3 regions of the Pseudoalteromonas sp. SG41-1 genome follow, and region 1 is predicted to be linked to each of the others. Evidence: predicted binding sites of a transcription regulator. Region 1 holds the regulator's gene; each other region holds the start of a gene.
The links. Region 1 encodes sigma-54, which starts transcription at its own class of promoters, with help from an activator protein. Its sites were predicted from a motif close to GTTGGCACGNNNNTNGNNT; they were not measured.
Positions count from the first base shown of each region.

Region 1 (3,287 bases):
ATATCTCATAATTTCCACCTTGTTCTAGAGCTATTTTCCTGTTGCAATAATTACTCTCTAATTCAATACAATACAATTGGTATGACTACGACTGAGCTGCAATTACATGATACAAATCTTGGTCTGTTTTTGCGCTACGTAGTTGTTTACAAAAATCTTTGTTATTGAGTTTATCAGCAATTGTGGCTAACGTCTTCAAATGAAGTTGGCTGTCACCATCTGGTACGATGAGGGCTACAAATATATCAACTGGGCGATTATCAATCGCATCAAAATCAACCGGTGATTCACTCACTAAAATTATTGCTAGCGGGTTTTCAACACCACTCATACGGCCATGAGGGATAGCAATACCACGACCAATACCGGTACTACCTAGTTTCTCTCTCGATAGTAGTGCGTTGAGGATTTCTTGTTGTGATAGCTGAGGGAGCTGTTCATGAGCCAATTGGCTTATAAATTCAATGATCCGTTTTTTGCTATTAAAAAGGACCGCAGCTTTACTGCAGTCCTGACAAATAAGTGAGCTTAATTTCATAGTGTTAGTGTCGAGCGTGCTTCTCTTTGTGTTTAATTACTTGACGATCAAGTTTATCGATTAGTCCGTCAATAGCTGCATACATGTCTTGGTGCTCAGTCGAGGCAAATAATTCAGCGCCACTGACATGTAATGTGGCCTCTGCTTTTTGGCTTAGTTTTTCTACATCAAGAATAACATGGACATTATTGATATGATCAAAATGCCTTTCAAGCTTGGCAAACTTATTGTTTACATAGTCTCTTAATGAATCAGTAATTTCTACGTGACGACCAGTTAAATTTAGTTGCATAAGCATTTTCCTCTTGTGATTTTACGCCTTAAATCAAACTTTTACGTTGATTTGACGGTGGAATAGCCAGCGACTCGCGGTATTTTGCAATAGTCCGTCTAGCTACTTTGATACCTTGCTCTGCCAATATATCTGCAATCTTACTATCACTCAATGGTTTCGCTGAGTTTTCTGCACTGATCAATTTTCTGATCAATGCTCGAATAGCTGTCGAAGAGCATTCGCCGCCGTTCTCAGTGCTTACATGACTTGAGAAAAAATACTTTAACTCAAAAATACCACGGGGGGTATGCATGTACTTTTGTGTCGTTACGCGAGATATTGTTGATTCGTGCATCTCAACCATTTCAGCAACGTCGTTTAGTACCATAGGTCGCATTGCTTCAGGGCCATGCTCAAAGAATCCCTGCTGTTGTTTTACAATGCAGTTAGTTACTTTGAGTAACGTCTCGTTACGACTTTCTAGGCTTTTAATAAACCATTTAGCTTCTTGCAAATGCGAACGTATAAATTGGCTGTCAGTGCTTGATTTTACTGAGCGTGACATTGCCGCATATTGGCTGTTCACTCTAATTTTTGGCATGCTGTCTGGATTAAGTTCAACCACCCAGCGACCTTTAATTTTTTTCACCGAAACATCAGGTATAACATACTCTGATTCTTCGCGTACTATAGTATCCGCAGGCTTTGGATTAAGGCTGTGGATCAGTGTCATTACTTCTTTCAGCTCATCTTCTTTAAGCTTAGTCTTTTTCATCAAAGTGCGATAGTCACGACTAGCTAATAAATCGATATGATCAGTTAAAATCATTTTAGTCTCGCTAATCCAAGGAGTTGCAGGATCAAATTGATTTAATTGAATACATAAACATTCTTGTAGGCTGCGCGCAGCAATACCAACAGGGTCAAATAACTGAATGCGTTTTAACACTGCTTGCACTTCGTCTAGTTCGATTTCTTCTTCGTTATTACCTTGATTTAAGCTCTCTGCGATGTCTTCGCAGCTCAAGGTTAAAATACCTGAATCGTCAACAGCTTCAACAATCGCAATGGCAATAGCTTCATCGGTTGGACTAAAAGGTGTGAGCTGTAATTGCCACATCAGATATTCGTGCAGGGTTTCAGTTGAAGCACCTTGATAAATTGACTCATCTTCAGGCATTGGGCCGGATGACGTATTTGGCGCAGCACTCATGTATTCGTCCCAGGTGACGTCCATAGCCATTTCGTCACTTAAAGTCTCTTTGCTTAATGCTTCGCTACTTTCTTGTTCATATTCGCTGGGCTTGTCGTCTGCTGATGCACTAACGGTTAAGTCATCGTTGTCTTGTTTTTGTTCGTTTTTACCAGCCGTGTCGTCTGAATATTCATGCTCTTCTAGCTCTAACAATGGATTGCTGTCGAGTGCTTCTTGAATTTCTTGCTGGAGATCCAATGTACTGAGTTGCAATAAGCGAATTGCTTGTTGCAGCTGTGGTGTCATTGTAAGTTGCTGGCCCATGCGCAGCTGGAGTGATTGCCTCATGTATCTCTAACAATCCTTTTATTGTTATCATCGTTAAGTCTAGCAGATACTTAGCCGAGCGTGGCTTTATAGCCTAAATTGCTCGCCCAGGTAAACATCGCGGACTGTTTGGTCGGCAAGTACATGCTCAGGGGTACCTGATGCAATTAACTCCCCATGAGAAACTATGTAGGCTTTTTCACAAACATCAAGGGTTTCTCGTACATTGTGGTCGGTAATAAGTACGCCAATACCACGGTTTTTAAGGTGTTCAATAATCTTCTTTATATCTAACACTGAAATAGGATCAACGCCAGCAAAAGGCTCATCAAGTAAGATAAATTTTGGATTTGCGGCTAAAGCGCGTGCAATTTCAACTCGACGACGTTCACCACCAGATAATGCCATACCTTGGCTGTCGCGAATATGTTGAATGCTAAACTCATCAAGTAAGCTGTCTAGTGCTTCTTCTCTGGCTTGTTTATTCAGCTCTTTACGAGTTTCTAAAATAGCCATCAGGTTTTGATAAACAGTTAACTTACGAAAGATGGATGATTCTTGTGGTAAGTAGCCAATCCCTAACCGTGCGCGACTGTGCATTGGGAGTAAAGTGATGTCATTATCATCAATACTTATTTTACCTTTGTCGCTAGGTACTAAACCCACAATCATATAAAAAGTGGTGGTTTTACCTGCGCCATTAGGACCCAGTAAGCCAACAATGCTGCCTGCGCTAACTTCTAAACCCACGCTTTTTACAACTTGGCGACCTTTATAGCTTTTTGCTAAAAATTCAGCTTTTAATATACTCATGGCTGCCCTTTAGGTTTGTCTTTTTTACTGTCAACAGGTACCAAAATAGTGTGTACGCGATCGTTTGAGCTTGCGCCTTTTTCAGCACTGATCAGCTGTTGGTCCATATCATAGGTAATGCTTTTGGCATTAATTTTTTG
Region 1 is NZ_JACJFL010000063.1:14,075-17,361, reverse strand. Features, by position in the region: gene ptsN (PTS IIA-like nitrogen regulatory protein PtsN) at 86-538, opposite strand; gene hpf (ribosome hibernation promoting factor) at 543-830, opposite strand; gene H5203_RS20865 (RNA polymerase factor sigma-54) at 859-2,355, opposite strand; gene lptB (LPS export ABC transporter ATP-binding protein) at 2,422-3,147, opposite strand; gene lptA (lipopolysaccharide transport periplasmic protein LptA) at 3,144-3,287, opposite strand, start outside.

Region 2 (3,287 bases), on a different contig from region 1:
TAGGCGTTAAGCTTGCTGACGCACAAACTCCGAGCCACATTTAAAACGCGGTGGCAAGCCACTCGCCTACAGTGAGTAATTAAACACTGAGGCAAACGTTAACACCCGTAGGCGTTAAGCTTGCTGACGCAAAAACACCTATGACTATAATAAAATGAGAGGTTAAACATTCTTGGGGAAGGTTATAAGTGGATGTTCTTAATGAAAATAACAACATGCACTTATAATTTTGATATATAACATCCTAGCAAAATCCTTCTAGTATTTGATATTTATATACTCTGATATTTAAAGCCCATTCCTTGCTGCTTTTACTTCGCTCCTTGATGCGCTATTCATTAGCTCCTTCCATTGTTGTGCCGTCCAAAGTGGCTTTGCGCTTTTTACGATCCCTTGTTGGTTTTTCCTTAATACGTTATCCATAATGTTACTCCTTGCCATCTATTGGCTGTTCATCCTTGTTATATTTAACACTGTGACTCTAACGACGTGCGATTATATAAATTGCATGTATTAGACCAGGAATATACCCTAGTAATGTTAACAAAATATTAATCCAAAATTGAGCACCTAAACCAACTTGTAAAAATACACCAAGTGGTGGAATAAGCACTGAAAATATAATTCGTATTAAATCCATGACTCTCACTCCCTGAAATTTGTATAAGAAAGCCCAGCATAACTGGGCATTCGTGGCTTATAGATTATTCAGCTACAATAGTTAAGTTATCAACTACATCGCGAACATCTTCAGCATTCTTAGCAATTTTCACCGCTAGCTGTTTTTCAGCATCCGAACCAACAGTACCATTTAGCGTTACCACACCTTTATCGGTATCTACGTCAATATCCGTACCGCCTACTTCAGAGTTAAACAAATAGCGTGTTGTAATAACGGTAGTAATTTTAGCATCCGTTAAATCACTTTCTGTGCTATCTGATTTCATCTTCTTGCTTTTTGTATCCGTGTTTTTAACGACCGTTAGCTCGTTATCAACATCAGTTACACCATCTAGACTTAAGATAAGCTCTTCCGCTAACTCTTTATCAAGCTCACTTTCAACTTTACCAGTTAGTACAACCTTGCCATTTTTTACATCAGTGTTAATGTCAAAGTTGTTTAAGTTAGTGTTCATTAACAGAACCGTTTCTGCCTTACCATCAATCCAAGCATCTTTACTTTCATTTTCCCAGCTATTTGCTTGAGCACCCATAGCGGTTGTACCAAGAACTAACGCTGCAATAATAGATTTGTTAAATGTTTTCATAATCTTTCTCCTTTTGATTAAAGACAATATGATTAATGCGAACATCAAGCCAACTTTTAAAACATTTAAAATCAATCGCTTAAACTTAATTTCATATAGCACTAGCTTTAGTCTTGGTAATTATTTACAGACTGCTCGGTAATTTATTCTGGTCGTTGCAAAATTAACCATTTAATAGCATTATTCGTTAATCTGTCGTTAATATAACAAACGCACCTAACGAAAATAAATTTAAATTATTGATTACTAAGCTAATTAATAAATGGCCTAAGCTTTGCTTTAACTATTGCAGTACTGACAATCGTAAAATACACCAACAGCATCACTTATAAGGAATACATCATGACTGTAAAATTAGAAGATCGCCCAATTGAGCAAGTGCGTGAACAAGTTATTGATCAATTAATATATAACTACAGTCATGCTGTTATTTCAGCTGATGCTTTTGAGCGTCGATTAGATCAGGCAATGGCTGCGAAAGATAACCAAAGCTTAATTGATTTGGTAAGTGACCTAGAATTAACAACCGATAGTAATTACCAGTGGGAAAAACGTGCGCAGTTTAGCCCAAACTATAGTAATAAAAGCAGCGATGAAACATTGCACTTGCGAAGTATCTTAGGATCAAACGAGCGCAGTGGGCAATGGGTAGTACCAAAAGAAATCCACCTGACGAACTTACTTGGATCTATTGAACTTGATTTCACTGACGCCATATTTCAGCATCAAAATATCACCATCCATGTCAATTGCTTACTAGGCAATGATGAAATTTATGTGCCAGAACACGTCAATGTTGTATCAAAACTGTTCAGTATTATTGGTAGTGTTGAAAACAAATCAGTGTCACTGAATAAACACCAAGGGCCAACCATTACTATCGAAGGAAAAGTTATTCTGGGCTCTGTGGAAATTAAAATTAAGCGCACCATTAAAGAAAAGTTTGTCTCATTCGCCAACAGCCTTAAAACCAGTTGGCAAGATATCAATAAACATTAATGGATAAAACACAGTTAAAGCTTAACACCCGTAGGCGCTAAGCTTGCTAACGCAAAAACACCGAAACAATATTGAATATCGCGGTGGCAAGCCACTCGCCTACAAGTGAGTAATTAAACACTGAGATTAACGTTAACACCGTAGGCGTTAAGCTTGCTGACGCAAAAACACCGAAACAATATTGAATATCGCGGTGGCAAACCACTCGCCTACAGTGAGTAATTAAACACTGAGATTAACGTTAACACCCGTAGGCGTTAAGCTTGCTGACGCGAAACTAATGTTATAAATCATTATTACGCTCACTAGGAATGTCACTTAAATATTCAACAAACTCTATTTCAAACCCTGCGGGGTCAATAAAATACACATTTTTACGAAAGGGATTTACCGCACCTGGCTTATCAATACTGTAACCAGCGCTTTCTAAACGCGAAATTACTGCAGCAATATTATTCGTAACATAAGCAAAGTGCGCTAAGCCAACTTGATGTCCGGTTAAGTCACGGTTATGTTGTTCACCATGATCACTCAATGCTAAATACTGAAAATCATCGCCAAAGTGTAACCATTTTCGTGGTTTACCGTACCACTCCCCTTCGCCTTGACTTCTTATAGACCAGTACGGAAAAGCCGCCTTATAAAAGTGCAGCATAGCTTCAACATCATCGACTACCAAATTTACATGCTCTAAATACATAATTAAATTCCTTTATTTAAGTAATTAAAGCCACAATAAAACCTCAAGCAACGTTGAGGTAAAGTGTTTTTTATAAAAGATTTAATAATTGAAAGGTACTAGGTTAAAGGCTAAAGGCAGAGACTAGCTCCATCTAACGTCTAAATAAAACAGCGCGGTATAATGCCGCGCCTACGCAAATTAAAACTTATAGCTTAAGACTTAAAGCTTTAACCTAACTTCCCGCAATCTGCATTTGTTCAATCAATACCGAACCGGTTTGAATTCCACCACGACGCTCTATGTCACCACCTATACCGCTGATGCCTTTAAACATATCT
Region 2 is NZ_JACJFL010000087.1:1,517-4,803, reverse strand. Features, by position in the region: gene H5203_RS23060 (hypothetical protein) at 289-423, opposite strand; gene H5203_RS22210 (YqaE/Pmp3 family membrane protein) at 482-640, opposite strand; gene H5203_RS22205 (BON domain-containing protein) at 705-1,268, opposite strand; gene H5203_RS22200 (LiaF domain-containing protein) at 1,611-2,267, shown strand; gene H5203_RS22195 (VOC family protein) at 2,551-2,967, opposite strand; gene pmbA (metalloprotease PmbA) at 3,182-3,287, opposite strand, start outside.
Region 2: a site for sigma-54 is predicted at 1,304-1,322, ahead of H5203_RS22205 (BON domain-containing protein). Genes of this name have one in related genera too.

Region 3 (3,287 bases), on a different contig from region 1:
TCAAAGGTGGTTTCACTGCGTACCGCCGGTAAATCAGGGTTGTAGCGTTTTTGAGTTTCTTCAATCGCACTAAAGTCCATACTTAAATCGACTTGTGCAGTGTAGTTACCCATACCAATAACTGGCATTAAGATACCATCTATTTTATCTAGATATTCTTGTTCACGTTTACGTTCAATATCGTATTCTTTGCGTGAGCGAGCAGCTAACGCACTTTGCGATCCTGAATTAAGTAATCGGCCATTTTGGTCTGTTACAGTTACTCGTGACGGCTCTAAACCTTGCACTGCTGAACCAATAATATCAACAATGGCGTCCACTTCTTCACTACCGAGCATACGACCACGTTTTAAAGTTAATACCACTGTTGCGGATGGTTTTTTCTCACGACGAGCAAAAACATTTTCTTTCGGTATTGCCAATAATACTTTAGCACGCGTGACATTTTGTAGTTCCTCAATCGTACGCGCTAGTTGTTGTTCACGACCATGCTTTAAACGTTCACGCTCTAAACGCTGACTAACACCAAAACCCATATCTTGCATGATAATATCAGTACCCGAGTTCGGCGCTTGCTCAATACCTTCGCGGGTCATTAACAATTTAATATTTTGATATTCATTTTCAGGAACAGAAACCACATTGCCATCAAGTTGATAGTCAATTTTTTGTGCATCTAAAAAGTCGAGCGTTTGAATTAGCTCTTCCGTTGGCATTTTTCCAAGTGGACGCATATCTGGTTGACGTGCCCAAATAATCACAAAAATAGCAATCGCTAAACAAATCGCTAATGCAATAATTAGAGTAACCTGACGCAATACATCAACGCCGTTTAATGCACTTAAATAGCCTGACTTTTGTTCTTGTTGATCGTCATTATCAGTTTGGTCGATACCGCCGCCGGCCAAAGCAAGATCTGTTGATTGATTAGATTGCGCCACAATAATTCTCCACTACCTAGTTAAACAGGCATGTTCATGATTTCTTTATAGGCTTCTACAAGTTTGTTACGAACTTGCACCGTAGCTTCAAAGGCAACTGACGATTTTTGTGATGCGATCATTGCATCCGCTAATGACACATTTCGATCACCCATTTCAACCGCTACGACTTTTTGTTTCGCATCAGCTTGAAGGCCATTCACTGTATTGAGTGCATCACTTAACAAATCGCCAAATTGGGCGCTCGAAGTAGGCTGCGCCTGCGTCGGTAATTTGTTTACTTGATTACTACGACCAGCTTCGAGAGCCATAGATTGCATTTCTTGAAATAATGCGCTGTTTTGAATTTTCATAATTGTCTCTGACGATGCAGTTTACTAATAACTTAATAAAGCACAAAGCATGCCAACTAATAAACCAATAAATATCAGAAGCTTAAGATTTATTTTAGTTGTCAGAGTTTTGACAAGTTTACGCCCAGCAAGGCTGAGCGTAAATTAAATAGTGAAGGAAAACAAAAATTATAGAGGCTTAAGCAGGTAAGGTGATCCCCAAATCACGCATTTGAGCCAATTTATAACGTAATGTTCGTGGGCTGATCCCTAATGTTTCAGCTACATCTTTACGCTTGCCTTGACAACGATTTAGGGTTTCTAAAATAATTCTATGCTCTTTATCTTTAAGTTCATCTTTGTAACTTCCCGAATCCAAGCTTGGTAATTCTTCACGCAGCTGATTGCGTTGTGCTGTGGCTTTTATTGCTGGCGCTTGCAGATCATAATAAGCATCATTAGTTGGTGAACTTGTAACCGCCGAAGTAGTGCTTTCTGGTGCTGAATTAGCCGGCACTAAACTTGCTGATAAAGCCGCAGTTAGAGGAGTCTGGGTTAAATTTTCAATAAAAATAGCACTTTCGTCAATCATATCACCGTGGCGTAATATCAGCGCACGCTGGATCACATTATCCAGTTCACGCACATTACCTGGCCAAGTATGAGCTAATAATTTTTTCTCTGCCGGTTCGCTAAGTACAGCGATAGGCTCTTTGCTTTTATTGAGATGACGTTCAATTAAATGCTTTGCCAACACGACAATATCGCCTGGACGTTGACAAAGTGGACGCCACATCAACGGAAATACATTTAATCGATAATATAAATCTTCTCTAAACTGGTGCTTAGCCACAGCCTCTTTTAAATCACGGTTACTGGTAGCCAAAATACGCACATCCAGCTTAATAGTTTTGCGACCACCTAAACGTTCAACTTCGCGTTCTTGTAATACACGTAATAACTTAGCTTGTAGGCCTAAATCCATCTCAGTGATTTCATCAAGTAAAATTGTGCCACCTTGTGCTTGCTCAAATTTACCCGGACAAGCTTGAATCGCACCAGTAAACGCGCCTTTCTCGTAGCCAAATAATGTAGCTTCGAGCATATTTTCAGGGATCGCAGCACAGTTTATTGCGACGAATGGCTGCTCTGCACGATCTGATTTATCATGGATAAACCGTGCGAGTACTTCTTTACCTGAGCCACTAGGACCAAGCACCATCACACTAGCATCCGATTTAGCAACCCGACTTGCAAGTTCTAATAGCTGAATACTACTCGGATCAGCGACAATCGGCCCGTCAGTTTCTTTTTCCGGCTCAGGTAGATAGCGGCTTACCATATTAAGTAGCACTTCGGGCGCAAACGGTTTGGCCATATAGTCAATTGCCCCTAACCGCATAGCCTCAACAGCATCATCAATAGTCGCATACGCTGTCATCATTAAAACCGGTAGATCAGGGTAATTAAGATTTATGCTGCGCAGTAAATCAAGACCACTCATCGCGCCCATTTGCACATCGCTCACGACCAGCGAAAAGCTGTCTTTTTTAAGTAGCACCATAGCTTGCTCGGCACTGTCAGCCGCAACGCAATCTATTCCAGACATTTCAAGCGTATCAATCAAGGCTTCACGAAGCCCTGCATCATCTTCAACCACTAAAATCGTGTTGTTCATATTGCCTCCGCCGATGTTGACTTTGTACAAATAGGTAACAGTAAACTAAAGCAGGCTCCGCCTTGAGCATTGTTCGTTACTTCAACTCGTCCTTGGTGTGCATTTGCGACTGAACTAACCACCGCTAAGCCTAAACCTGTGCCTTGGCTTCGGGTAGTAAAAAATGGTTCAAATAATTTATCAAGTAAGCTTAAATCGACCCCAGGGCCATTATCACTTACAGTAATACACACTAGCTCGGGGTCACTCGCATCCCGCTGCGCACTTAATTGAACGAGTGCATTACTGCCAATGACTTGAATACTATTGTGAATAAGGTTTTGAGTGGCACTGGCA
Region 3 is NZ_JACJFL010000005.1:68,343-71,629, reverse strand. Features, by position in the region: gene fliF (flagellar basal-body MS-ring/collar protein FliF) at 1-941, opposite strand, end outside; gene fliE (flagellar hook-basal body complex protein FliE) at 962-1,294, opposite strand; gene H5203_RS05495 (sigma-54 dependent transcriptional regulator) at 1,473-2,951, opposite strand; gene H5203_RS05490 (PAS domain-containing sensor histidine kinase) at 2,948-3,287, opposite strand, start outside.
Region 3: a site for sigma-54 is predicted at 1,333-1,351, ahead of fliE (flagellar hook-basal body complex protein FliE). Genes of this name have one in related genera too.